Linked DNA regions of Bdellovibrio bacteriovorus. The protein of the gene in region 2 binds, or shares a complex with, the protein of the main gene of each other region. Links are inferred from orthologs where the notes say so. Each region holds a gene or a part of one and is shown on either strand. Other genes may lie near its edges. The genes, in order: trxA and trxB.

Region 1 (14,495 bases), 2.0 Mb from region 2 along the record:
GGCCTGAAAGCCGGCCAGGCCGTGATCACCACGGGCGGGGTTCTGGGTTACATCTTTAAACCGGACACCTTCACTTCGCATGTGATGCTGATCACCGACCGCTATGCGGTGGTGGATGGTATCGTGCAAAGAACCCGTGCCCACGGGATTGTCGAGGGTAAATCCCAGTACAGCAGCACTCTGCAACTGAAATACGTGGAAAGAACCGAAGACGTTCAGGAAGGCGACCTGGTTGTGACCGGCGGCCTTGACAACATCTTCCCTAAAGGGTTCCCGGTGGCCGTGGTCGATTCCGTGGAAAAGAAAACTTTCAGCGTATCCTTGAAAGTCGACCTGCGCCCGGTGGTGGACCCTTACAAAGTGGAAGAGGTCTTTGTCGTGCTTCAGGGTAACAATGAGGATTTCGGCGACAAGTTCGCGCCTGCATCTGCAACTGCGACAACCGAAACCACGGCGGAAGGCGCTGCGCCCGCCGCGACTCCGGCTGTGAAGCCGGCGGCGACTCCGGCAGCCAAGCCGGCGGCGACTCCTAAACCTCAGGAGAACAGACAGTGAAAATCCGCTGGAATGCCCTTTTGAATTTCCTGGTTTTCCTGGCAGTGCTGATGCTGCTGGCGGGATTCCAGACAACCTTCTGGTTCCAGCTTTTCGGGAATGTTCCTTCCCCGCTGCTGTGGCTGAATCTGGTTGTATATATGATCCTTTATCGTAAACCGTTCCCGGCCATCTTCACGATTTACGCCATGGGCTTCATTTTGCTCACATTCACCGCGATGCCGCTGAAGATGATGTGGATCAGCCTCATTATTCTCTTTACCTTGGTCTATACTATCAAGAGTCGCGTCTTTTGGTCCGGCTCAGGATATTATACGATTATGTGTGCATTCTCTGCCGTGGCCTATCACCTGATCTATTTCTTTGGATCCATGGTGCTGGAGAAAAACCCTGCGAGCTTTGAGATTGTCGATCGCCTTGTACAAATCATCCTGACTCCCTCCTTTGCATTCCCGATGTACTGGCTGCTGGCCAAGATCGACAAGGTCACTCAGGACGAGCTGGTTCATGAGCCCGGAGGATTGGAGCTATGAGTACATACGTCAGTAATCCGGACGAGGCAAAAGAGTACCTGGGCCGGTACAAGATCTTTTATATCGCCATCGGCTTTGCCCTGACCATCTTCACGATGCGTCTGTGGTATCTGCAGATCATTTCTGGTAATGAGCTGCGCGAGTTCTCGGAAAAAAACCGTATCAAACAAAACAAAATCACCGCTCCGCGCGGTCTGATGCTGGATCGTGATGGCAAAGTGCTGGTGGAAAATCTGCCGGGCTTTGAGGCCATCCTGTCCCCGCAGTACATCGAAAGCCTTGATGAGCTGGCGAAAACTGTCGGCCCGGTTCTGGGCATGGAACCGGAAAAAGTGGTTCTGAAGGTTCAGAAAAGCCGCCGCCAAAACGGTCCGTTTGCACAGATCCGTCTGAAAGAAAACCTGAGCCGCGAAGAAGTCTTCCGTCTGAAACGCATGCGTCTGGACACTCCGGGCCTTGAGATCCGCGAATCCATCGTGCGCTTCTATCCATTGCGTGACAACGGCGCACAACTGTTTGGTTACGTCGGAGAGATTTCCAAGCGTCAGTTGCCGGTACTGAATGACCTGTACAAAGGCGCACTGAAGTTTGACCAGGGTGACATCATCGGTAAATCAGGTCTGGAAGAAACCCTGGAAAGAGACATCCGTGGTTCTGACGGCGTCAGCTTCATCCAGGTCGACGCCCACGGGCGTGAAACGGTAACTCAGACACCAAACATTTACGGTGAGCAGATCAAGGACATGATCCCGGTCCACGGGAACAACGCGATTCTGACGATTGACCGTGATATCCAGGAAGCCGCCTTTAAGTCCTTCATGAGCTTAAACCGCATCGGTGCGGTTGTGGCGATGCGAACCAACGGTGAAATCCTGGCCTGGGTCAGCACCCCGTCCTTTGATCCGAATGAGTTTTCCACCGGTATTTCCGCGCAGACTTGGTCCAAACTGATCAACGATCCGTTCAAACCTCTGCGTAACAAAGTTATCCAGGATCACAATGCCCCGGGTTCGACTTTCAAACCTTTGGTGGCAGTTCCCGCTTTGCAGGAAAAAGTGATCACTCCGACGACGATTGTGTCGGCTCCGGGTGTGTTCTACTTCGGCCGTCGTCCTTATCATGACCACTTAAAAGGCGGTCACGGTAACATCACGGTGTTTGAAGCTTTGGAACGATCCTCCAACGTGTTCTTCTATAAGATGGGTATCGCGTTGGGCGTTGATAAAATGTTCGACTATATCAGTCTGCTGGGCATCGGTCAGAAAACCGGTATCGAGCTGGCGCGTGAGGTTTCCGGAACCATGCCAAACTCGGCTTGGAAAAAATCCACTGTCGGCGAAGAGTGGCAGCCGGGGGAAAACCTTTCCACAGCGATCGGTCAGGGTTTCGTGAACGTGACTCCGCTTTCCATGGCGATTGCCTACAATGCGATCGGCACCGAGGGTAAAGTTGTAAAACCGTTCCTGCTTCGCAAGATCATCGACCAGGACGGAAAAGTCCTGCGCGAAAACTTCCCTCAGGTGGTTCGTGATCTGCAACAGACTCAGCCTAATGGTGTGAAGATCTCTGCAGAAACGTTTAAAACCGTCAAAGAGGGCATGCGCCGTGTGGCCAATGGCGAGCGCGGAACTGCGAAGCGCTACAAGGTTCCGGGCGTGCAAATGGCCGGTAAAACCGGGACAGCACAGGTTATGGGCTTCTCGGCGGATCAGATCTATGCGAAGTGCGAAAGCCGTCCGATTCACATGCGTCACCATGGTTGGTTCATTGCGTTTGCTCCGGCAGACAATCCGGAAATCACCATCGCCGCTTTGGCAGAACACTCGTGCCACGGAAGCTCCGGTGCGGCCCCGATTGTTCGCGACATTGTTGAAGCTTATTTCATGAAATATCACCCTGAAGTGATCGAAGCGGCGTTGAAAGCCACCGGTGGAAAACGTGCGCAAGCACCGGCCGCCGGACCGGAAGTTGAAGGAGAATAAGAGTGTTTACCTCTTTGCATGTTGAAGAAAGAACCCTCTTCAAAAAATTAGACATCAATCTGATCATCGTGATCCTGGCCCTGAATGTGATCGGCCTGATCAATCTTTGGAGTGCGACCCACGGCCCGACCACTCAGGACGTGGCATCCCTGTTCATTTCCCAGATCATGTGGTTGATCGTGGGCTGGACGGTTTTTTTGGTTGTGACCATTGTTGATTATTCCATCGTCACCAGAATTGCCCTGATTGCCTATGTCCTGAATCTGGGCGCGATTTTGTATGTGACCTTCTTCGGTAAGGTCGCCTTGGGGGCGCAGCGCTGGATTGATTTGGGTTTCTTCCGTTATCAGCCTTCTGAAACCATGAAACTGGCGTTAATCATGCTGATGGCCAAGATCCTTGCCACTCGCAGCACCCACGGCTCAGGCATGGGCCTGAAGGAACTGGCGCTGCCTTTGACAGCCCTTCTGATTCCGTTTGGTCTGGTTGTTGAGCAGCCGGACTTGGGAACCGCGATGATGCTGGCCGCGATCGGCGGATCCATGCTGATCTTTGCAAAAATCCGCAAAACCATTCTGGCAACGATCATCGCCCTGGGAATCATCGCGATTCCGATCGCCTGGAAATTCGTTTTGCATGATTATCAGAAAAACCGCGTTTTGACGTTCCTGTCCCCGACCAGTGACCCACGCGGCACCGGTTACAACAGCATCCAGTCAAAAATCGCCGTGGGTTCCGGCCGCTTCTTCGGAAAAGGCTTTATGAAGGGCACCCAGTCCCAACTGGAGTTCCTGCCGGAACGTCACACGGACTTTATTTATTCTGTTCTTAGCGAAGAACACGGGTTCGTGGGCTCCATCGCCGTGGTGGGTTTGTTCTGCTTCCTGTTCATCACCGGAATCCGTATCGCTTCGAACGCCCGCGACAAATTCGGAGCGTTGTTAACCGTGGGAGTCCTTTGTTACATCTTCTGGCACATGTTTGTGAACATCGGAATGGTGATTGGACTGCTGCCGATCGTAGGGGTTCCTTTACCACTGCTGTCTTACGGTGGTTCCAGCATGCTGACCACCATGGCAGGCTTGGGATTGGTTTCCAGCGTCGCCTACCGCAGATATCTGTTCTAGAAATTCCAAAATCAAAGAAACAAAAAAGCTCTGAAGCACCCCTTCAGAGCTTTTTTTATTTTGATGATTCCCCTGAGTCCGGGCACAGCCCGGCCCTGTCTCTCAGTGACTGTCTCATTCTCAGAATTTATCCCAGATCGACTAACCACTAATCAGACAGTGTTCATACTTTGATTGACACCCCCCTTTGCCAGACTCAATTGATTCCGTTTAAAAGGTGCTTCAAAGCAAGACCTGAAAGATTCCGCACACCTGGCCACTCGGCATGGCCCTTGAACTATACCTCTGTAACAGGAGGACGCGGATATGAAAACGAAACATCTCAAAATCGGAATCGCCTTTGTCACCGCATCGCTCACGTCGGTTCTATTTAACAACTTCTCTTTCACCCAGTGGCAGCGCCCTGAGGTGCCAGCGATGGAAAGCGTGAACGAAGCTTCACGTGTTTCTCACGCGAAAGAACTGCTGGGTGGCGGCTATAAAGGCAGTGACGCCCAGAAAATCGAAGGCCAAAAGGCTTTGAACGAAGCCATTCTTTCCAAAGTGCAAACTCACCTGCCGGCAAAGTTCAAAGGCCAGGCACGCGCCATTGCCCGCACGGTGATTTCTGAAAGCGCCAAATACGGTATGGATCCGGTGTTTGTTCTTGCGGTGATCAAGACGGAATCCAAATTCAATCCCCTGGTTGTCGGCCGTCACGGCGAAATTGGTCTGATGCAAATCAAACCCGACACGGCGGAATGGATCGCGAAAAAATTTGACCTGCCTTTCAACGGTAAAAAGACTTTGCAAAGCCCGTCTGCGAACATCAAGATCGGCATGGCTTACATGAACTATCTGCGTGCGAAGTTCGACAAGAAGGCGATGAAGTATGTCAGTGCCTATAACATGGGTCCGACAAATGTGCGCCGTCTGCTGGCTAAAAACGTGAAACCGGCAGAGTACAACTCAAGAGTAATGAAGAACTACAGCGTTCTTTATTCCAACATCAATTCCAAGAATCCACACACCGTGGCTGCTCTGTAAGACAATCCTGTTCCCGCTCGCAAATTCGAACAGCGAGCGCCTCACCAGGGGTTCAATCCATAGGCTGCTAAGGTTGCCAAAGATTGTCCCCTTTTTTGCGTTTCTGACAGCCCACCGGCTTCTACCACTATTTAATGGTTTCTCGCATTGGAACAGTTATCGCAAGGTTTCCTCCCATCAGGAGAAAACCATATGAAAAAGAGTCTGACGGCCCTGGTGGCCCTGTTCCTATTAAGCAGTATTGGCCAAGCAGCCCCTTATTACACTGGCATTGGCTGTAACGAGGAAGGCACGTCCTGCATCGCTGGAAAGCCCTCTAAACGCGTTTTGCAGTGGTCCCGCAAAGGCACTGTTGATGAGCTGGGTTCCCGTTGTGAGAAGTTCTTCGATAATCTGGAACAGCGCCAGCGTGTGATCGGCTCCCAGCGCGCGATTGACCTTAAATACAAAAACTTCACCTTCAGTTGGGTTGCCGGCGATCTGGATCAGAATGGTCACGCCAAAATCAGATGCTCTATCGAGCTTCACTCTGAAATCGCGGATGTGAAAATCGTGGGCGAAAAAGTAAAGAGCCTTTACTGGGTTTGTGAAAACGAAAACAGCGGTGGCATCTGCAAAAACTACGAATCCGACTGCGAAACTCTTCGTCAGCAGACACTGAAGGACCCGACAGTTCTGGATGCGACAATCTATCGTGGCGCTTCCCTGATGCAGGGTAATATCTGTGACGTGGTTGCCGCTCGCTTCAAATAGTTCTGATTTCTCTCTTCTCTAATAAAAAAAAGCCGGAGTGTTCCTCCGGCTTTTTTGTTTTCTGCGCGCTTTAAGCGGCGTTGCGCCCCCGGGCCCGGGATATCTCGCGGCATTCGTTCAGCATCTGTTCATAATAGCTCAAGGTCTGCCGCAGGTTCTGCATCACCACCACCTGATCATCTGGTGGCAACGAGGCGATCTTGCTCAGAGCCTCTTCCGTATGTCCCACGTCCTCTTCAGCATGCACGCGGATGAAATGTGCGGCTTTCGGCCCCCAGGCCTTTTCAATGCGTTTATTCATGTAATCACCAAAGTGCGCCGCCAGCGCCTCCAGCCCCAGAATGTAACCAAAGAAAGCCATCGGCGAATGATGTTCGATATAATAGTACTGGGTCTGATAAAGGGCGCAGGTGCCTGGCATCTCCGGCCACTCTTCCATTTTGCTTCCCAGAGTTTTCAGATCATTCACCAGCAGCTTGTCGTGCCCTTTTTCCTCTGCACAGTGAGCCAGGAAGCGATTATGAAACTCGGGCGCTCCAAATGGTGTGCGCGCACCAGCCATCGCCAGCAGCCGCGTGGTGTGACGGGCAAAATAGAATGTCTGCGACACCCAGGCAGAATAGGCATTTTTGTCCTCCCACGGAAAAGCTTCGATCTGCTTTTTGGAGGAACTCAGAAGGGTCATCAGTTCATCGTTAACGTTCTTATTGTTAGGCATGTGTCTCTCTTTTCAGGTTTAATAAAACCATTAAGCTGCAATTTTAAGATTGTTTCTGCGAACTTCACGCAGACAGGTCACGTGGGATCTTTTATCGGCCCACAGGCTTTCCACCAGGTCATTGGACTTCGGATCCGGAAGAGGCACAACCTCCCCTTTTGCCGTCATCAGGATTTCACACTCATAGTTCATCTTCATCACACTGCCAAAATAGGCGGTTCCGCTTTTTTCCGCTTTGCGCCGGACGTGCAGATCCTTGCGGGCTGTGCCCACCCAGCAGTCCCATGGCGAAGCTTCCATCACCTTGCTTCCCAGCGCGATGATGATTTCGGCCCAGTTCACCTCGGCATTGCGCGAACGGTATTCGGGAATCACTGTCAGGTACTCCATGCTCATCAAAGTATTGATGCCACGGCTTTTGAATTTGTCGATAATCGCCTGATCAAAGGCTTTCATATAATGGTGGTCACGAAGGGCGTCCGAGCGCAGATCAAAGGCGCTGTACAAATGGAAACCGAAAACTTTTCCGTTGTCGGTCAGGCAGACAACAATGTCATTGCGATGAAAATCATCCGGATTCAAAGGTTCGCCGACTTTACCCAGCACCTCTGAATAGACCCGCCTCCATACTTCGTAGACGTCGTTGCTTAATTTTACTGTTTCGGGATTCAACTCGCGTGGATTGAAAAGGTGATACTGAAACTTACCCATACACTCTCCTTCCGGCAGAGTGTTTCGGATGTTCCAGTTGTGAACTTGATAGTGTTTACTAATTTAAGACGTTTGATTCTGAGAACCTGTGACTTGTGTGCTGTGTTTCTCAAAAAATCACATTGCAAAAAAAATCAGTTGCGGATCATTTCAACTTTCTCAAGAACGATCACACAGTCCGGGCGCTTGTTGCGGTAAACCGGAGCCATTCTGCGAATTTCGCAGTTCATCGTCAAACGCTCTGCCGAACGGGCTTCGCGCAGTTGATGAACAGGAACATCCGGAACAAATGTGCCATCCACTTCACCATTGAACACCAGATTGCAGGCATCGATGATTTTCTGGGTGACGGCTTCTTCTCTTTCAAACAAAGACCACCACTCATAGGTGTTCAGTTCTTCAAGAGTGTAAGAGCAGCAGTCAAAGAAATTGAAATTGCGGAACAACTGAACGTGTTCTTTGGAATAGATCTCGATGATATCCTCGTTCTGAATATGATTGAACAGATCAGAACTTGGCACCAGCCCCAGACGACGGAATGCCTTCCAGGTGAAAGAAAGACTGTCGTTGATTTTGTAGCCTTCAGCCAACTGGGAATGACACAGCTCCTGATAGAAGCGCACTTTTTCAACGGCGTCTCTTTTCTTATCCAGAGGCAAACGGGAAAAATACGGAAGACCCGGAACATACGGGCGCACGGTTTTACCTTCAGCTTTCAGCATCAGGGAAATATCCATGGTGATCGTCTTGAACTCTTCGTTCAGAACTTCGTGTTCACTGTCTTTAACGTAAATTCCTGGGTACATGATATCCTCGGTCGGCCCAACAAACATTGTTTGGGGTTCTGTGAAGTATCATAGTGAAACGCCGGACTCTTGTCCAATTCAAACAAAAAAAGGCCCCCATTGGGAGCCTTCTTTACCTACTTCTAATAATTCTAAACAGGGACGCGATTAAACGTTTTTGTTCAGGAATTCAAGAATAGCGTCTTTCGGGTGGTTGCCAACCAATTGGCCCACTTCGCTGCCGCCTTTGAACAACAACATCGCAGGGATACCGCGGATGCCGTATTTGCCAGGAACGCTTGGATTCTCATCCACGTTCACTTTTACGATTTTCACTTTCGCACCCAACTCCTGTGCAACTTCTTCAAGCTTAGGAGCCAAAGCACGGCAAGGTCCACACCACTCGGCCCAGAAATCTACCAGTACTGGAGTCGAAGAGTTTAGAACTTCTGCATCGAAAGACGTGTCTGTAACTGCTTTAGTAAATGTGCCCATGAATGGCCTCCGTAATATCTACACTCAATGTGATCACGGAAACCTTATCGTCAAGCCCGGTGAGGATCAATTACTTTTTAAAGAGGGCTTTGGTGAACTCTTGGCGCAACTTATCGAGTTCGTTGATGTTTTGACTATCCCAGTCAGCTTCCAGGGCCTTTTGGCGTCGACGCGCCTCAACCCGAGTCACGGTGCTATTCGGAGAGACCTTCACATCTTCCACAAGCTTCGCATACTTAGCCATCTTTTCTTGAAGTGCTTTATCAGCGTTTTTCAAGTTCTCTTGAGCGCGTGCAATCAACTGGGCCTGCTCGTCTTCTTCATTCCCCAGGCCTGTCCCCGGCAGTGGAACTTCGACTTTTTCAACCTCTGGTGCCCCGCCACCCAAAAGCTCTCGTTCAAATGCCTTCAGATCGACATCCGGAAAATCCGATGCCGCCTCCGCTGCCGCACCGCGCTCAGCATCTGCTGCCGCCATTCGATCACCAAAGCGGAAGGTTGGCTTTTCCCTTTGCTCTTCATCAGTTACAAGCTGGCCTTCAGAGTTTTCATCAATTCTTTCCGTGCGCAAAGACGGATCGCTGTTGGCTTCAACTTCTTCCGTGGAGCCCTTGATAAAGATCGCTTCTTCTTCCGGAGAAAACTTTCCGCCCCCTGCCACCGTGGTCCCGGACTTTTGCGGGCTTTCCACGTGCATGGCTTTGTTCAGGCGCTCCAGCAGCACGGCCTCATCATGCCCGAGCATGCGACCGATCACTTGCACCAGGCGCACCGGCGCCACCGGAGACTCCAGCACCATGTCGACGCGGATCTTAATCAGATCCTGAGGATTGGGCTTAAAGTTTGCCGGGAAAATAAGCACGGATTTTCCCTGCCAGCGGGTCATTTCTTTCAGACGTTTCCCCACGCCCAGCGAGCTGACTTTACCGCCCTTCCCCGCACCGACAACAAGATCCGGATTGAATGCCAGCATTTGCTCAGCCACAGCGTATTCGCTGGACAGACCGATGACATCAAAGCCCACCTTTTTCAAAGTGCCTTCAACAGACATCAAGTCAGCATAATCCTCGTAAACCAAAAGAATCTTGTTCATAGTTCTATTGTCAGATAAGCAGAGTCATGGGTCAATAAGGCTTCTTCTGGACAATGGGCGCGATGACCTTGGGCCCAAGGCGCTCTAGAATAGGTTCAACACACGGAGCCCCCGGCGACTGACACTGAGACCCAGGGGCGACCAAAACGGAGACCAGATTTGAGTATTTTTAACGGAAAAAAAGCCGCGCAGTACATTTTCTTTGAGATGCTCCCGAGTTTTATTTTGGGATTACTGGTGTTCGTCTCCATTATTTTGATGTTCCAGGTTCTGCGTTTGACCGAATTTGCCCTGGTCCATGGCGTGGCCATGAAAACCATCGCTGAAATCATTGGTTACGTCATTATCTCCATGCTGCCGATTCTGTTCCCGATGGCTTTGCTGTTCTCGGTTCTATTGACCTATGGACGTCTCAGCCAGGATTCTGAGATCGTGGCCATGAAAGCCTCGGGCCTGCCAATGGGCACTTTGCTGCTGCCCGCCCTGGTTCTGGCCACTTTGGTGGGTGTTATTTCCGCGCAGATGTCCTTCAACATCGCGCCCTGGGGCAATCGTCAGTTCGAGGTTCTTTATTCCCGTCTGGCCAACACCAAGGCCGCTGCCATCATCAAGGAAGGCACCTTTGCCGAAGGCTTCTTTGACATGGTCATTTACGCCAACGAGGTCAACACCGACAAGGGTCTGCTGAAAAAAGTTTTTATCTATGACGAGAAAAACGGCGACGTGCCTTTGACCATCATTGCCAAGGCCGGCGAAATTGTTCCGGATCCCACACGTCCGGGACATGAGATTTTGCTGCAACTGAATCAGGGTGAAATCCACCGTCAGGCCAAAACCCATACCAAAATCAGCTTTGACACCTATGATGTGCGCTTCTCGGAACCACAGAACATCGAGGAAAAAGCCAAGTCACCACCCTCTTTGACTTTGGAAGAAGTCCGCAACCGCCTGAAAGAGGACATCAAAGACAAAGAAGTCCGTCGCACTCTGCAAAGCGAGTATCACAAACGCTGGGCCATCTCGGTACTTTGTATCGTCTTTGCGATGATCGGCGTGGGCTTGGGAACAACCACCAACCGCCGTGCCGCCAAAGCCGGAGGCATGATTCTTTGTATTGGGATCATCATCTTCTATTGGATTTTGTACGTGGCTGCAGAAGGTGCGGCACGCAGTGGTGCTTTACCAGCGGCGCTTGCGATCTGGACACCGAACGTTCTTTTTGCTGCTTTGGGTGTGGAAACTTTAAGAAGAAACTGGAACTAAGATCGGGCTTGAAAAATAGAGCGATGCAGTAGCATCCTTACTACCACGGTCGTCCCTGACCACATCGCCCCTCCCTTACTTCAAATGGTAGGGGCAATACCAAGAGCTTGCAAAAGGTTTTTTTAGATCATTTCATTTTTTTCCCAAGCATTTTGGTCACTTAGCAACCCCACTACAGGTAGTGTTGCGACTCAACTGTCTCACCTACCCCTGCTGGTGATATTTGTTCACCAGCATTTTCCGAATGGAAAAACATGAGCAAGTCTTGGGCATCGCGAACCGCCTGCGCACCGTCCATTAACAAATCCAGAGCGCCTTGAAAATGCGGATCCAAAGGATGACCTGGAACCACCCAAACCGGTCGTCCGATCTGCGCGGCCTGATGGGCGGTGATCAGCGTTCCACTGCGACGACGGGCTTCCACCAGCAGACTGGCCCGCCCCAACGCGGCGATCAGGCGGTTGCGATGATGGAAGAGATGTTTGTGCATTTTTTGCTGATGATCATATTCACTTAAGAAACAACCACCCTGCTCAATCACAAGCCCCATCCACTCTTTCAAGTTGGCGGGATAAACTTCACCCAAACCGGATGGCAGCACCACCACCGTCGGGCAGAACTTGCGCAAAGCCACACTGTGGGCCTTTTGATCGACACCGCGGGCACCGCCGCTGATGATGCAAGGCCTTTCCTGCTCGCAAAAAGCTCCCAGCTCTTTTTCCATCCACAACAGGGAATCCGCCGCCGGCTCCCGACTGCCCACCACCGACAGGGTTTTGGCATTCAACCACGCGGGCGAACCACGATAGCTCAGGGTCAGCGGCGGATCCGCCATCTGATAGCACAGTTCCGGGTACAACACTTCGCCATAGACGACAAAGTTCACCCCCTGCATTTTCAGTTGCAGACTTTCCTCGCAGTGTTTTTTGAACAGCTCATGGTTTTTCACCAGGGCGTCGGCCAGATCCGGAAACCGGGGGCGAAGTTCGGCCAGCACCTGATCGGCCGCAAGCCTTCCGGCACGGGCCAGCTCAAGATAAAGGGCGTGAACCCCGTCGCGCTCAACGGCGTACAGCGGGTGACTTTTTAAAATTTGCGAAATGGAATAAAGATCGTTCATAAGAAAAAAGGCCCTGCAATTTGCAGAGCCTTTTTGAAAGGGTCTTAAAAATCAAGATCGGAATCATCCAGTCCGCCATCCGGCGACGGAGCTTCTGCCGGAGTGCTCGGTGCATCTTCAAATTCCTTTTCAAAATCCTCATCCACCTTGGCCGGAGCTTCAACCACCGGAGCTTCACGCATGGCCTGAACCACCGGCTTGCCGACATAGTCGCCCACCAGGATGTTGTCGGAAGCTTTGATCACGTATGCGGTGGCAAAGTTTGGCGACACACGCACGATCTTCACCGAGCCCACCACGCGGTCATTCATCACCGCTTCGTTTTTCTTGTTGCGTACACGCTCATCCGCAAACACCGACAGCGTCTGGCCTTCCTGCAGCCCCGAAGCAGAACCACCATCCAGGAACACCAGAGTGCTGTTACCAAAGATGTTGCGCTTTTTATCGAACTGCCCGCCCATGATTTTTGCCCCCACGCCGGACACCAGCCCCGACGGCGTTGGATCAATCATCGGCAGTTTTCCTGGCGTCAGGATCGCGCCCACGTCCACCGGCTGAATGGCTTTTTTCACAATCGCGCGGTAGATATTCTGCTGGTCGTTCACTTTTTCCAGAACTTCGATTTCACCCTGCAGCTCGACCATTTGCCCCTGACGGTCTTTCACCAAAGGGTCTTTCACCATAGTCAGGTTTTTCTGGGCCACAAAGTCTTTGCCGCCATTGCTGTCCAAGCGCACATAGATGTACTGGAACTCACCAGCCGTCTTCATATCCATTTCAGTAGCCGTCACACGACCAACCCCCTGAACCGGAGCGTCCGCCAGATAGTATTCCAGATACTCAGGAGCAATAGGGAACTGGTTTTTCGGCAGCTCAATCTGAAGTTCCACCTTCGGGTCATTCATCGCGCCCATGCGATAGGATGGCAGACTATTGGGAAGATTCTTCAGCAGCGGAGCACGTTTTTTTCCACGCGGCAACACCACGGCATCACCCTTGGCTCCCGCTTCCGGCTTCACGTCCGTCACCACAGTGCCATCCGCTTTGCCCGCAGTATCAGCCGCCGCCAGATCCAGAGTCGGCGCTTCATCCGCCGTTCCAGGGAAGAACTGAATATTCATCTTCGGATCAATTTCGTGCGGATTCAAAACCGCGCCGTTGTTCAAAGACCAAATTTTCGGCCAGAAATTCGGATCACCGAAGAACGTTGTGGAGATCCCCCACAGCGTGTCGCCTTTCTGCACCTGATAGATTTCCGCCTCGCGATTGCCGACGGCTTTTTCCCACAGCTCTACGGAAGTGGGTTGTTCATTGTAGTTTTTGTAGATGCGATGGAATTCCGCCTCACGCGCGTAATCGGGTTCAGACCCCACGGCGCCAGTGCCCGGTGCCGGACTGAAGGTTTCCATTGTCTGGGTTTCCGGGGCCGGTGCGGATGGAGCGACGTCCTCTGTTGTTGGCTCAGGGCTTGCCACCTCCGGAGCCGGAGGTGCCGGGACATCTGCACCAGGCTCGTCAATTTCCTTAAACTCAGGCACGCTCGGCTCAACCACTTCCTGCTGCTGGCTTTCCAGCACGTCAAGTGGATCCGACTCCCAGGTCGCATCCGGTGGGTTGTCTTGCGCCTGTGCCAGCATTGCCGTCAGGATCAGGGCCATCATTACGGAGAACTTCTTGTTCATCACTCTTTGCATCCTTGCCGTGATTTTTTATTTCAGAATTTTCAACTCAGCATCTGCACGGAAAGATTCCGGGCTGCCCGGGTAACGGGAGCGGACATCCAGCAGGGCTTTGCGAGAAAACTCAGGCAGATTCATTTTTTTATAGGTCATGGCTTTGGCAAATTTGGCTGCAGCGACTTTGTTGCTGCGCGGATATTGCTTTTCGATTTGCGCAAAGTACTTGATCGCTTCTGCGTAATTACCGTTATCCACGGCCATACGACCCGCTACGAACAAGGCATTGTCGGCGTAAGGGCTTTGTGGATAGCGCGACAGAAGGCTTTGCAGGCGGCTCTTAAAGGCGATTTCATCATTGTTCTGATAGGCGCTTACCATTTCAGCATAAAGACCGATGTCACTTTCTTTCGAAAGGTCTTTCCCCGTCAGTTCGACAAGCAAAGCTTCCTGGCTCAGGTCGCGCGAAGAGCTCTTTGCATTGCTGGTGGCTGGTTTGGCGAACGAGGCCAAAGGCAGGCTTAAAAGGACCGTTGCTGCTAATAGTCTAAGTTGCTTCATCTATCGACACCTCTTGATCTTTTACTAGTATGACACGCCTTGAGAAGTGCAAACAAGCAGGAGTTATCCACATAAAATGTTGAGTTATTGTAATGCT
Region 2 (14,666 bases):
ATCCGCAAGGGGAAGAGATCTATCAAGGTTCGTATCCGGTGAACTTTGACGGCTTCACTAAATTGCGGGAATGGAACTGGATTCTGGCTCCGCTGAAAGAAGCCTCAAAAGATTATTCCATCGAAATGAAAGTGGAAGCTTACTCTTCCAAATAAAAAAAGCCGCATTTCTGCATCACAGATCATGCGGCTTTCTTTTTAGCAGCGTGGTCCTTTGCTGCAACCCAGAAGGTCTTCGGTTTCTTTCAGCTTAAAGAAGTTTTTCAAACGGGACTTGTTATCCAGATGAGTTGAGCTGTCGCCTTCAGTATCATGCTCCTCTAGATGGCACATCCAAGAAAGAGCCGCTTTGGCTTTTTCCGTCTGCACAGACAACTCTTTATCCTGCTTCAGGAAAATATTCAGAATGCGGAAGCCCATGATGTCGGCTTGAGTTTCCTTGTTTTTGCTTTCAACAAACTTTGCCGACTTGTCTGCCAGGTCCGAGTTCACACATGTTAGAACACGATTGTCCAATTCAAATCCACGGTACTGCAGCTGATGTGTCATCTCATGCGCCAATGTCATCACCAGGCCCGCGATTCTTTCCACTTTGGTTTTTCCGGCATTCAACAACAGCTGTCCAGGGCAGATATAGATTACACCGTTCGGACCACCACCTGGCAACAAAGAGCGCGCCATCACATTCAAACCATCAATTCCACAAGCTGATGACATGTCTATAGTCACAATGTCCTTACCCTGATAGGAAAGCTCAAATGTTTCAGAAACCGACTGCACCACCGTCGTATTCAAAGCACCCACAAGGCCCATGCGACCGTCTTCATCCAGCTTTTCACTTTTCACGAATTCCATCATCAGCTTGTGTACAATCTCGGTGGCCTCTTTCACGTCTTCATCATAGTTATAAATTGTGCGATATTCTTTATCGGCCAAGAGCAAAAGGCGACTTTGAGCCTGATATCTTTTCAGATCCTCGGGAATATGTTTTTTAAAGGACTCTGCTGAGCCGTCAAACTCTTCCGGCAATGAAAGTTCTGCCTTCAGAGCTTTAACCGCAGCTTCAAAGCCGTTCTTTTTAATGTCGGCAGTAATCGGCAATACGGACTTTTCACAGATATTGATTTCAGGGGTTTCGCAGATCGGAGCGGATCTTGCGCCCGGAACAACTTGCTCCGTTTTGGCCTTGTCGCCGGTCTTGTTGCGGTACTTTCTTGCGTAATCAGAATCCTTTTCCGCACAAGCGGCCAAACCCAAACTGATCGCAAGGATAACGCTAAGCTTTTTCATAACTGCTCCTTTTCTTTACGCGTGAGTACTGAAAAACGGCACTTCCGCGGGCCGGATCCTCGATGTTCGAGGCGGACCTGACAGAGAAGAAACAAAGCAAAGGCAGGGCCAAGCCGCTGTCTCAGAATGAGATAACGCGGCGTAGGTGTAAAAAGTCACCAGGCACCTTTTATTTTTTGAGGGCTATGTAGAGGCCTTCGAAGGTGGGGATGATGGCGGATTCAAACAAAGTGGGGTCGGCCAGGCGCTTGTTGAAGTCTTGCATGATGCGGACTTGTTTGTCCGAGAACTTCTGGGCGGGTTCACCCCACACGGAGCCCGACAAGAAGATATTGTCGGCCAGAATCAGGCCGCCTTGACGCAAGTTTTTTTCGGCCCAGGTCAGATAGTCAAAGTAAGCGGCCTTGTTGCCGTCGATAAACACGCCGTCGAAAGGCCCCAGAGCTGCGATTTTTTCAAGCTCCTCACGGGCATCACCCATCACCAGATGGATTTTCTTTTTCGACTGATCCAGTTGCGCGAAAATCTGGGATGAGTATTCGCCGTGCTTCGGGTCTTTTTCAAGAGTCCACAACTCCCCACCCTCCGGCAGGGCATCAAAGATGTACTGCGCCGACAATCCGGTCAGCGTTCCGATCTCGACAAATTTGCGGCAGCCGTGTGTGCGCACCAGCGTTTGGATCAACTTTGCTTCCGCTGCATTGATGCTGATTCTTCCCAAATTCAGTTCATCAGCAAACTGACGGGAACGTTTTTTCAGATCACTTTCTTCAGAAAGAAGTGAAAGCATATAATTGTCTTTGTGGCTTAACACGGATTCACGCATGCCCTATCTTCGCACATCCCTCTTGTGAAGTTAACAGGAAGTTAATTTGCCCGGCACTTACGTCGCCGCTTAGCCTTAAAGGACCTGTTTCTATTAACACGGAGGTATTTTCATGCATTTGTCTTCAGCACTTAAAATTGCCGCATCTTTGACCCTGGTGTTCGCCCTGGGTGCATGTTCCAGCAAATCCAAAAAAGAGGATGAAAACGTCATTGGCCAGCGTGGCAATCGCGGTCCTGACTCAGCCCTTTCCGGAGCCGCGGGTGACTTAAGAAAATCAACCAAGTTCTCAACTCTTTCCCAGAACATTCGATTCAATGTCGGAAGTTCCGAACTCAACGCCTCCAGCCGCCGGGCTTTGGATGAAATTGCCAGCGAGTTGAAGAAGACCTCGAACTCTTATGAGAAAATTCGCATCTCTGGTCTGACGGACCCTCAAGGCGATGCTGATCGCAACCTGCGCCTGTCAGAAGCCCGTGCGATGCGCGTGCGCGACTATCTGGTGTCTCGCGGAGTGTCCGAGGATAAGCTTGAAACCATCGGCAAGGGGGCCGTAGCCCGTGAAAGCCTGGGAACGTCCTCTCAAATGGCGCGGGATCGTCGCGTGGACTTTGAGATTGTCGAATAACGTCAGAAACGGCAAGATAGTGGCTTATGAATCCACTTCTTGTCTTTGATCTTGACGGCACTTTGATTGACTCGGCCCCGGATATTATCGTGGCCGTCAATCGCACTTTGGCAAACCATTCCAAACCCACCTTAAGCGATGAACTGATCATCGCACACATCGGCGAAGGCATTAAAAAGCTTATCGCCGATTTATTTAAAGACGACTCACTGGAACCCGCCGACATCATCGCTCTGGAAATGGAGTTCCTGAAAACCTACGAAGAAGAGATGCTGCAAAAAACCCGCATCTATCCTGGTGTGGAAGACTTCCTGTCCCGCTATCAGGGGCCTATGGGTATCATCACCAATAAAAATGAAATTCCCGCCAAGGTCATTTTGAAACATCTGGGTCTGGACAAGTATCCATGGGTGAATGTTTTTGGTGCTGATACACTTGAAGAACGAAAGCCCAGCCCGCTTCCTTTAAGAACCATGATGAAGCTGGCCGGCCGTCTGCCGGGGAACACCCTGATGATCGGCGATGGCATTCCGGATATGGTTTCCGCCCAAAAAGCCGGCGTGGCCTCCATTGCCATCGGCTTTGGTTATACGGCAACTCCCCTTCTGGAAAAGTACGAACCGCTGGCCGTTTTGGAACACTATCAGGATCTCTCAGCTCTGGTTGAAAGAATCTCAGTCCGGGCCTGAGAACGTGCTGGACCTTAGTCCCATTCGTGGGAGCAGTGTAAAGGATTAACCAAAAAACTCCGATAACTTCTATAGGAATTAGTTTGAGGAGTGGAATGAAGACCCAAGGTAAAATCTGGATCATTTATGATGCCGAGGCGAAGACGCAGACAAAGCCTATGTCTGTTGTGCAAGCTCAAGTGTCGATCCTGTCCATTCCCGAACATGCTCATGCCAAATTCTTCCTGTGGACACCGGGCTGGGAAAGCTGGTTGTCTATCAAGGACTTCCTGGAATCTGATCAGAACTATTTCGTTATCGTTCAGCCTCCGAAGCCAGGCGGTATGCCTTCTCTTCCAGGTGAAAATGAAAACACCCTGACGGCGACCAAGAATGCGCCGGCCACCAATGGGGGTGCTGACAGTCCCTACACCCAAGTGGTTGTGGGCGACATTCCGCTGAAGCACCGTGAACTCGGCGGCTATCACCAAAAAGATTTCAACGGAGATGATCTGGATCTGGCCAAGATCCGCAAAGACAAATCCGACATGCCAAAGCCCAAGAAGAAAAACGACGAACCCGAAGAAGTGCCACAAGCACAAGCCAAGTCAGAGCCGAAGGGTTCTGACCGTCGTCGCGATCCCCGACACAATTTCAAAATTGAAGTCGTGCTGGTTTCCAAGGTTCGTTCGTTCCGCACTTATTCCAAGGACATCTCTTTAAGCGGGACCATGCTTGAAGACGAAATCCCAAGAGACTTCCTGAATAAGCCTTTCGATTTGATTATCGTAAATCCATTTGAACCGGATCCATCCAAAGCCCGCCTGCTCTTCCGCGCCAAAATCGTGGGTGACCTGGCAGACCCTCGCCGTTTGATGTTCATCGAACAGGATGTCACCATGACATTGCGTCTGGATGCTTTGCTGAAAGCTTACGTAGCTTATCAGGATCAAGTTCGTCGCAGCGCCGGCTAATCTTACTCTATACTCTATCAAAAAATGCTGTTTCGCAGGACTGCGCATCTGCGCCCATTCACGACTATCGTCGTATAAATTGCGAAGCTGAATTGTTTGCTCCTTAATTATCTTTCAAATTTTCAGAATAATTATTGTGTTAAAGCCTCTTAATGAAACATCGAGGCCAGTTTTCTCACATCACCGTCAAGACTCTTTAACACAAAACCGATATCTAATTTTGAGAAATCCATCAAGGAGTCTTTATGAGTACACTGAAGTACGTTGTTGTGATGGGGACCACACTAGGTCTGCTGACGGGTTGTCAGAAAGAATTGGAAGAAGCTTCCAAACCCCGCTATCTGTACATCGCAAGTGGCGCCTGCTATTCCGGCACCGGCAACACCACTTACAGTGCGACGACTTCCTCCAATGTGATCTTCCGCATCGGCCTTGAAACTGCCCAGTACGAAGGGCGCATCGCCGATTTTTCTTCCGTCCTGGATACTCCGGGCACCACCCCGGTCAGCATTGTGGATCACGACGATGAACATCTGCTGGCGTTGCTTGAGCACACCGGACAACGTCGCATCGAGCTGATCAAAAAAGACCTGCTTGGCGAAAGACAGACTTTCTATAACAACACCTCCGCAACGGCCCCTATCGGCGCATTACAATCGGCCGCTCGCTATTTGCTTTCCGTCGTCGATGGTCTTTTGATCAGCCGCACGACCGCCATTGAGAAACTGGACACCGGTAAATCCCGCGAAACCGGAACAGGCACCAATGCCTGGGTTCAGGGACCCGGTGGATCTTGCAGTGCTTCGGCCACCAACATCACGTCCCTTGCGACCTATCCAACGTCTTCCAATGCCGCCGGTTACAACATCATTTACACTCATTCCCAGAATGCCTCCAGTGCCAACAACCGCATCGGCATCATGAATGGACTGACCGGCTGGAATGGAACGACAGGATGTCTGGCGGCACAATCAGGACCTGCCTTGACGGCTTATCCGACCGCTTCAGTGTATATGCCTGATTCCGGGCGCATTGCGGTTGCGTATGCGGGGATCTCAGGCTCCATGCTGAATTCTATTTACACTTATGAGGTCGATGAAACCGCCAACACCATTTCAGATCCGGTGAATGCCTATGAGGTTCCAAGTGTGATCTACGGGGCTTCAGCGATGGTCTATGACGAAGTAGAGGGGCATCTGTATGTCGCCACGGGCGGTGCCGTGACCACGAACTTCACGACCGGAAATATTCCGTACAACATTGAAAAGTTCACCTATGACAGCACGACAAAGACCTTCACCCGTGTAGGCTCCACGTCGTATTACAGCGGGAATCTTGAAACCCGCTGCATTTCATCCATGTTTATTGGAAATTAAGGCGTTCCGATAATCTGAACGCCCCAACTGACCAGATCGCCATTGAAGGTCGAACCCCCATCAATGACCTTGATCGTCCAGGTGCCGTTGGAACGTTCCTGGAAGAAGGCGTTGCTCAGGAAAACTTCGTTGTCAAAATCAACCTGACCCAACAAAGAATTTCGCATATTCAAAATCATGCTTTTAGTCCCGGACGGCGACGTCAGTTCCACGCCCAGATCACCCACCCGGTCATGATCCACCTTCAAGCGGATACGAACCCCTTCGATGCGCAAATTGTCTGTCACCGTCACGGTGTTGCTGACGCCGGTTGCGCTGTAATCAGGAATTGCGACGCGTGTGGTGTTTTCAATCCAGGCCGTGCTGGAAAGGCTGGTGGTGAATGTCGAGGTATAATTTTTTGCCAACGAAACAGCGGCGTCCACATTCACCCGGCCAAATCCATACCAGTTATGGAATTTGAATCCCGCACTGTTGGTGACCCACGCATTTTCCCAGACCGCACCTGATGGCAAAATCACATTCTTGGCAGAGTTCCCCGGATAATTTCGCAAAGGATGATTACTGATGGCGCCAGAGTTCGGACGAACCTGCACTGCCGTTTTCGCCAGAATGTATTTCACATCACGCCAGTTTAAATTCGGATTTGCCTCCAGAAGCAGCGCAATCGCCCCCGTCAAAACCGGAGCCGCCGAAGAAGTTCCGTTGAAAGTCGTCGTGTAATTGCAATTGCTGTTTCCGTTGCTACCCCGTTCGAACTCCACTTTGCCAGAGATACTGGTCTGAGCATAACCTGCGCTGCAACCGGTGCGGTCGGTGGTCACCATCGCCGGAGAATCATCGCCGGACTCTCCCCCGAAGGACGAAATCCACACATTCGAACCAACAGAAGAATACGAAGCCGCATCACCCGTAGAATTTAAAGCCGTCACCAGAATTGTGTAAGGCGTGCTGTTGTCCGGATCCAGATTCGAGTTACCGATGCAGTAAGTGTCCGTCGAGCCTTTGCATTCCACCAGGAAGTCATTGCCGGCAGACTTTACATAGATGGAACCTTTGCCACTGCGACCATTGAGCACCCCGTTCAGCAATGCTGTTTCCCAGGCGGCCACAGGATCCGGCAGATAATTCTGCGAGTTCCCCCAGCTCATGTTGTAAACGTCATAACCACCACTCAGTTGCTCGGCCATGCGACTGTAGGTTTGCGAAACACCCGTGGACAGGAAGTTATAAGCCAGCAGTTTGGCTTTGTAAGCAACACCCTTGCTGCCCACGCCGTTATCGCCGACGGCCGCCGCCAGACCCGCCACGGATGTGCCGTGATTGTCATCGGAAGAACTTGGAGGCGCATTGCTGGAGGTGTACGGAGCTGCGTTGTGATAATTCTTGGAAACCCCATACAGGAAGTTGTCCTTCAAATCCGGATGGGCATCCTGAACACCGTCATCGGAAATCACAATTTTGATTCCGTTTCCAGTAAGCCCCGCCGTCCATGTCTGCAACAGATTCAAATCCACACCGGCGGTCCCGGCATCGGCGGCAAAAACTTTTTGTCCGGTGTTATTGATATGCCAGGCGTAACCTAACAAAGGGTCCGCGCCCGTACCGGCCAGTTCTTCACCAACTGCCGTGAAGCTGTTTTTCGCGCAGTTAGTAAATAAAGTCCCCGTGATAGCAGCTATCACCGCAAGGCCCATCAGCATTTTGGCTTTAGGACTAAAACTTTTCATACTTCCTGCTCAAAATTTCCAGTTGGGCCTGACTGATACCAGGTTCACTGCTTAAACGTTCTTTCAAAGAGGACAAATTGAATGTGTCCTGTGCCGAGGTCACAAAATACATATTCGCTTCCGGCATCGAACCCACAACCTTTAGGTCATATTCCTGAATCAGAGAATCGATATTCACACCTTCATTCACAGTGATCTGAATGGTGCCCGTCACAACGCCCGCAATCCCTTTGCGCTCGTTGTAAACGGCCAGGGGCTGTGATGCCGAGAAGTGACGGTCATCGCCACGGAAGCCGTCTTCTTCGACCAGATAGTAACCGTTGATTTCAGCCAAGTAAGCACTGCGTTTGCCCGCAGACTGCGGATAGGCGGCCACACCCTCCCACACTTTCCAGGAAGTGCCGGACAAAACAGATGACTGCGCCAGACGGCGATCATCCGGTTTTGGCAAAACGGTCTGCTTTCTTTTTGGCTCCAGTAAACGACGTGATTCTTCCGCCTGATTCTGGCCGTGCGAAGGGATCTCGGTCACCTGCATTTGCGCGCCCGGGGACTGCATGGCGATGTCTTCTTCGCTTAAACGGTCTTCAGAGGATTCAACAACATCGACGGCCTCTTTCAAGGATTCCGCCAAAGTCGGCTCCTGATCCTTTTTAAGGAACAGCGAAAGCGCAACAACCGCTGTGATTACAATAAGTAAGATGATGACGTGTTTACGTGCCATGAGTCCTTTAATTCTATCGCTAAAAGGGGGGCCACGTTCACTATTTTCTGCAAGAAGTATTGGGAAAGTATGGAAACAGACTGTGTTCCCGTTTTGAGACAGAACTTTGGTCTGTAATAAAAAACCCCTCAGCAATCACTCGCTGAGGGGTCCATATTTTATTCAATCAGTTTGGTTTCGATTACGGATTCAGCTTCAAAAGCGTTTCCACGGTTTTTTTCAGCTTTTCAACGTCGAATGGCTTTTTGATGTAGTCATCAGCGCCGATCTCAAAGGCCTTTTTCATGTCTTCTTCGGAAGCTTTGCCGGACACGAACACCAGCGGGATTTTTTTCAGATCGCGGTGCTCTTTCAGAAGTTGCGCCAGTTCAAAACCGTTGATCCAAGGCAGTCCCACGTCCATCAGAATCAGATCCACCGAGTGATCATCCAGCACTGTCGAAAGCTCAGTGCCATCGGCCGCAAGCTTCGTCACATAACCTTCACTCTCAAGGATTCTTTTCATCGCCAGGCGCATGGTTTCGTCATCCTCGATCACAAGAATGATTTTTGGATCCAGCTTTTTCTTGGCTTCGCGGAACTGATCCAAAGGCACCACTTCCTGAGAAGCGATGCGGGCCTTGGTCATCTTTTCGATCTTTTCGATCAAATCCTTGGTGTTGATTCTTTTGTCCTTCATATCTTCCTTAGTGAGCTTCCTGGGCTTCCAGCCATCTTTCAGCATCGATCGCCGCCATACAACCTGTACCGGCTGCCGTGATCGCCTGACGATATACGTGATCTTGCACGTCTCCCGCCGCAAAGACACCTGGAATATTAGTATACGTGGTGTTGGGCTGGGTGATCAAATAGCCTGTCTCATTCATATCCAAAACACCTTTGAAAAGGTCGGTGTTCGGCTTATGGCCAATGGCCAGGAATAGACCTGTGATCGGAAGTTCTTTGACAGCGCCATCAACAGTGCCTTTGATTTTCGCACCGGTCATACCCTTGCCGTCACCCAGAACCTCGGTCACCTCGGTGTTGTAAAGCACTTCGATTTTTGGGTTCTTAAGCGCACGATCAACCATGATTTTGGAGGCACGGAAGTGGTCACGTCTGTGAATCAGGTACACCTTGCTGGCAAAGCGAGTCAGGAACTGCGCTTCTTCCATCGCTGTGTCACCACCGCCAACAACGCCGATTTCCTGATTGCGGAAGAAGGCACCGTCACAAGTTGCACACGCAGAAACACCACGGTTGGCGTAAACTTTTTCAGAAGGCAGACCCAGATACTTGGCGCTGGCGCCAGTGGAAATGATAATGGATTTTGCCAAGTGAAGTTTGTCACCGATCCACACTTTGAACGGACGCTGGGAGAAATCCACCTTCGTCACATTGCGAGTGATGAAACGAGTGCCGAATCTTTCGGCCTGTTTTCTCATGACTGTGATCAGGTCCGGACCCGTGATCCCGTGGTCAAAGCCTGGGAAGTTTTCAACTTCGGTCGTGGTCATCAACTGACCGCCGGCCTCTTCACCTTCAATCATCAAAGGCTCCAGATTGGCGCGGGAAGTATAAATAGCGGAAGTCAGGCCTGCAGGGCCGGAACCGATGATGATGACGTTTTCAACTTTTTGATCCTGAGTCATAGATTACCTCACAATTGGTCGGGACAATAACGGATCAAGGCTACCACAAATAGCCCCGTTTTCATTAGTTCTTTGCACGTTTTGGACTGCGTCAGCTACAATGGGCTATGCCCGTGATTTCTTTTAAAAAGAACATGCCTGCCGTAGAGGTTCCTGCTGACACCGTCCTGATGATGGCGCTACTGGATGCGGGCCTTCCCGTGGCTTCCAGTTGTGATGGCGACGGCGTTTGCGCAAAGTGCAAAATCATTATTGTGGAAGGCAAAGAGAATCTATCTGCTGAAAACGACACAGAAAATTTTCTGCGCGAAAAAAACGGGCTTTCTTCGGATGTTCGCATCAGCTGCCAGACCCGCATTCAGGGCAACATCACGGTCGACGCGACATATTGGTGAATCTTACAGTTCACGGTGTTTAAATTCCTTGCCGGGATCATCCACTTCGTGATCCGGGCGATCCAGACGACGGGCTTCCACCGGCTGCGGAACCGAGCAGCGCTCCCCTTCAACCCGGGACATATTGGTTTTGCGCCCAATACCGGATTGATTTCGTCCATAACAGGGAATCACAGAGCTGCGTAGAACCGTGGCTGGCTCTGCCGGAGTCACAAAATCAGTTTCACGAGTGATCGCACCAAGAATCGGCTCTAATCCAAAAAAGAAAAATACACCAATGAAGAATAAGGAAAAACGAAGAAAGGATGCCATAGAATCCCCCTGTTCCCAAAACTCTCTCAGTATACCCCAAGGAAATTTAAAACGAGGACTTCTGCCACCCAACACCAGCCCAAAGTGCGATTCACGCAGTAAAGCCCTCCCAAAAAGCCGGGAATCAAGGTCGGTCAAAAGGGTTCGAATGCAAGGCGGAGGTTCTTTTGCGAAACGGAGGCGTGCTCCAAGCACGTCGGAGAGAAGCAAAAGGCCCGACAACGCAGCAGGCGGGCCCTTTTCACCGACCGCTAGACCTTCTGCAGTCTGACGAAATTGATTTTGATCCCTTCACGCAGGAAGATTTTCTCAAAAGCCGTTTCGAAGTTCTGATCTTTCATTTCTGAATTGTGCAGATCCTGAGTTTCAAAAATGATCTTGTACGGAGACTGACGGATTTCATCCATCGCCCACAGGAAATACACCAAAGAATCGGTTTTGAAATTGATGAAAGAACCCGGCTTTTGCAGACGGTACAAAAGCTCCAGATTATCTTTGCACACGAAACGGTTCTTCGGCTTTTTCGGGGACGTCCATGGATCCGGGAAATGGATATAGACGTTGTCGATCTCGCCCTCAGCAAAAAGATGATCAATGTTGAAAGCGTGGAAACGCGTGATCGCCGCATTTTTGCAGCCAGCATTCACCGCGCGACGGATGGACTGAATCAAAGGTTTGTATTTCAGCTCAAGGCCCACCAACAGGCGGTCAGAATGGGTTTTGGCGTGATGAGCAAAGTAAGTCCCGTTCCCGGTGCCCACTTCCACGTCCATCGGCATGCCAGCATCAGCTTTAAAAACGTCCGAACGCCATTTGCCCTTGTTCAGCGGAGCACGCAGCTCATCGAAAGCCACATGCGCATATTCGCCGTTCAACGCCAGGGTGTAGGCATTCTGGTTGGGAAGGTCTTTGGTGATATTAATTTGTCTTCTTAGAGCCTGATCTGTCATGGGTCCCTTGATTAGTCGGAGCCGGGTCGTCGGTCAAGCTTTTCACAGAGAAGTCCGGCCGGTGGCGGAAAGGCTGCAAACGAATCGGGCACTGAGGCACCTCACAGCTGTCACAGTAGGATTTTTTACAAGGATCCACATGGAAAGCCAGCTCCCCGTCAAACTCATAATCCTTTACCACCGCAGCCTCATAATCACTGGTCATGGCGTGAACCTGAGAAACATCCCAATATTCCGGCACCACCATATGGGCATCCACGTGATGGAATCGGCCAGAGCGAATCACGCGCAGATGGTGAATATTGATCACACCAGGCACACGATTTTTCTCCAGCGCACTGGCCAGAAGCTCGAGTGACGCCATATCCTGCTGGTCCATCAGGCCACCCAAAGATTCGCGCACAATTTTAAATCCTGAATAAGCCAGTTGCAAACCCACCAGCATCGCAATCACCGGATCCAGCCACTGAATTCCGGTCAGCAAAACCAGCCCCAGACCAACCATCACTCCGGCGGTGGTCAGAACGTCCGACAGCACATGGGCCCCACTGGCCTTCAGGGCATCCGACTGATGAGTCGTCCCCACGCGCTTCAAATACAAACCCAAAGCCAGATTCACCAGGGCGGCTCCGCCCACGATCAACAAACCCATCTCCAGCTTCTGAGTGGGTTCATGATAAATCAACGCTTTGGCGGCTTCGGCGATAATCATGATGGCGGCAAAAAAGATCATACCGCCTTCAAACGCTGACGAGAAATACTCGGCCTTGCCGTGCCCATAGGGATGATCCTCATCCGCGGGCTGAGCGGCGAAACGAATCACAAACAGCGCCACGATGGCGGCTATGACGTTCACGATACTTTCCAATGCATCAGACAGCACGGCGGTCGAGCTGGTAAGGCGATAGGCCACCACCTTCATGGTGAATATCACGACACTGGCAATGGCAGAAATCCACGCGGCACGATTACGGATTTTTTCAGCAGATGAAATAGAACTTTGCATATAAGAGCGTTTTCTTAGATACCCCGGGCGAGGTCAACGACTAATTAGCCAGCAGCCTTACGGCGCTTATGAATGGCAGATTTGATTTCCACCACAGGAGCGGCATCCAGTTTGTAATGAGCCACCTGGTTGCGCCCGGCCCGTTTGGCTTCATATAAAGCGTGGTCGGCACGACGGACCAGCTCACGGGCACTGATGTTTTCACCCGGGATCGTAATGGCAAAGCCCAAAGAGGCCGTCAGCTTCATTGAGTCCTCACCATTGCGGAAAGTGGTCTTTTCGATGTTTTCACGCAGGCGCTCGCAGAAGTACATGGCACCGGCATGATTGGTCTCTGTCAGCACCATCAGGAATTCATCCCCACCATAGCGGGCCGGAATATCAATATTGCGTGTGTTGGCGCGAATGATCTTACCCACTTCGGACAGCACATAGCTTCCGAACAGATGGTCATGCCCGTCATTGACGGTTTTGAAATAGTCCATATCCATCATCACGACACAGACATCACGGTGGAAGCGACGACCGCGCTCCATCTCGAAGTCCAGACGTTGATACAGCGAACGCATGTTGTACAGACCCGTCAGGTCATCGGTATCAACAAGCTCTTTGAGTTTCTCGTTGGCGAAAAGCAGTTGCTCGTGCAAATCGCGAATACGCAACTGTGAGCGAATGCGCGCCAGAAGCTCCAGCGGCACAAATGGTTTTACGATGTAGTCATCCGCACCCGAGTCCAGAGCCTCGATGATAGCTTCAGTGCTGGAGTTTTCCGACACAAACACGCAGGAAACGTGAGACAGACGCTCACGCACGGATTTCAAAACCCGCAAACCCGCCATGGAAGGCGCCATCCAGTCCAAAATGACAATGTGAGGAATCCAGGATTCGATCAGCTTGTGCGCTTCAGATTCGGTGGTCACACCGCGCGCGTCGTAGCCCTCCCAGCGCAAAGGCTCCAGGAGAATTTCCAGGCTATCCTTATCGTCGTCGATTACTAGAATACGGCGACTTTTTGGTTGTTTAGGGCTTACTTCAAAACTCATCTTACATACCAGTGTAACTTCTGCCCTACTCATCGGTTAATTCCGGGAATTATTTAGACAATTTTCTAATCATAAGACCAGACTACCAAACTTTAATCCTGCCTCCGTGGGAGCCGGGCTGGGGGCTGGGCTCCGGCGCTTCGAACAGTCCTCGCTCGGGTGGTTTTTTTCTTCCTTACTAGCCCTTTGGCTCGTCGGGAGCTATTGCGTTCCACGATTACCCCCGGACCTGCGGAACTTGCGGCGGAACCCAGCCCCCCAGCCCTCCTTCCTCGATCAGGACCTTGTTGGTGCGCCCGTGCGCGAAGTATTGGGAATCTAAAACAATGTGGATGGCATTCGGGATTTTGTGGACTTTGGGCGGGGGAGACTTTCTTACATTTTCTGTGTTTTGTGGAAGGGTCTGATGTGGGCGCTAAGGGGGTCTTATTCGTTGAATTGTCTGGGGATTTTGGCTATTTATGGTTGTGGTGTTTTTCTTTGAATTTTGAAGGATGTTTTTATGAGTTTGAACTTCACCGAGTACGAGAAAAAATGGCAGAAAAAGTGGGCGGACGCCAAGGCGTTTCAGGCTGAGACAAACAGTGTGAAACCAAAATATTATGCGCTGGATATGTTCCCCTATCCATCGGGCTCCGGTTTGCATGTTGGGCATATGGCCTCTTACACTCCGGCCGATATCATTTCCCGTTACAAACGCGCCAAGGGGTTCAACGTTCTTCACCCGATGGGATACGATGCCTTTGGTCTGCCGGCTGAGCAGTTTGCCATCCAGACCGGGATCCATCCTGCCATCACGACCAAAAAAGCAATCGAAAGCTTCCGCACAACTCTGCAGTCCTTTGGGTTCAGCTTTGACTGGAGCCGCGAAATCTCCACTTGTGAGCCTAACTACTACAAATGGACTCAGTTCATTTTCCTGAAACTGTATGAGCGCGGCCTGGCTTACCAGAAGGAAGTTCCGGTCAACTGGTGCCCGGCTTTGAAAACCGTTCTGGCCAATGACGAAGTCATCGACGGAAAATCAGAGCGCGGCGGTCACCCGGTCATCCGCGTGCCGATGAAACAGTGGATGCTTAAAATCACCGACTATGCCGAACGCCTGTTGAATGAC

The links.
Region 1: the proteins of trxB (region 2) and trxA are in contact, whole or in part, in a crystal structure (PDB 1F6M), measured with the Escherichia coli proteins. The link is inferred for Bdellovibrio bacteriovorus from one-to-one orthologs.

Annotation. Positions count from the first base shown.
Region 1 is NZ_CP020946.1:1,435,660-1,450,154, reverse strand. What follows is about bases 7,023-9,823. They hold trxA (thioredoxin), read right to left. Parts: upstream 8,686-9,823; coding sequence 8,359-8,685; downstream 7,023-8,358. Other genes in these bases: B9G79_RS06920 (hypothetical protein), read right to left, coding at 8,756-9,778; B9G79_RS06930 (hypothetical protein), read right to left, coding at 7,540-8,211; B9G79_RS06935 (hypothetical protein), read right to left, coding at 7,023-7,405. Also shown: rod shape-determining protein MreC, read left to right, coding at 1-555; B9G79_RS06965 (hypothetical protein), read left to right, coding at 552-1,088; mrdA (penicillin-binding protein 2), read left to right, coding at 1,085-3,070; rod shape-determining protein RodA, read left to right, coding at 3,073-4,197; B9G79_RS06950 (lytic transglycosylase domain-containing protein), read left to right, coding at 4,504-5,223; B9G79_RS06945 (hypothetical protein), read left to right, coding at 5,416-5,976; B9G79_RS06940 (iron-containing redox enzyme family protein), read right to left, coding at 6,047-6,694; more of B9G79_RS06935, read right to left, coding at 6,725-7,022; LPS export ABC transporter permease LptF, read left to right, coding at 9,938-11,041; B9G79_RS06910 (DNA-processing protein DprA), read right to left, coding at 11,214-12,161; B9G79_RS06905 (LysM peptidoglycan-binding domain-containing protein), read right to left, coding at 12,206-13,843; B9G79_RS06900 (tetratricopeptide repeat protein), read right to left, coding at 13,871-14,398. UniProt on the Escherichia coli protein: Participates in various redox reactions through the reversible oxidation of its active center dithiol to a disulfide and catalyzes dithiol-disulfide exchange reactions.
Region 2 is NZ_CP020946.1:3,441,616-3,456,281, forward strand. Bases 7,875-10,846 are described here. They hold trxB (thioredoxin-disulfide reductase), read right to left. Parts: upstream 9,847-10,846; coding sequence 8,902-9,846; downstream 7,875-8,901. Other genes in these bases: B9G79_RS16495 (hypothetical protein), read right to left, coding at 7,875-8,215; B9G79_RS16500 (response regulator), read right to left, coding at 8,397-8,894; B9G79_RS16510 (2Fe-2S iron-sulfur cluster-binding protein), read left to right, coding at 9,954-10,241; B9G79_RS16515 (hypothetical protein), read right to left, coding at 10,245-10,553; trmB (tRNA (guanosine(46)-N7)-methyltransferase TrmB), read right to left, coding at 10,805-10,846. In the rest of the region: B9G79_RS16455 (hypothetical protein), read left to right, coding at 1-155; B9G79_RS16460 (hypothetical protein), read right to left, coding at 198-1,289; B9G79_RS16465 (O-methyltransferase), read right to left, coding at 1,459-2,115; B9G79_RS16470 (OmpA family protein), read left to right, coding at 2,228-2,743; B9G79_RS16475 (HAD family hydrolase), read left to right, coding at 2,770-3,432; B9G79_RS16480 (PilZ domain-containing protein), read left to right, coding at 3,528-4,385; B9G79_RS16485 (hypothetical protein), read left to right, coding at 4,631-5,761; B9G79_RS16490 (S8 family peptidase), read right to left, coding at 5,758-7,491; more of B9G79_RS16495, read right to left, coding at 7,478-7,874; more of trmB, read right to left, coding at 10,847-11,503; B9G79_RS16525 (cation diffusion facilitator family transporter), read right to left, coding at 11,472-12,509; B9G79_RS16530 (GGDEF domain-containing response regulator), read right to left, coding at 12,554-13,552; leuS (leucine--tRNA ligase), read left to right, coding at 14,055-14,666.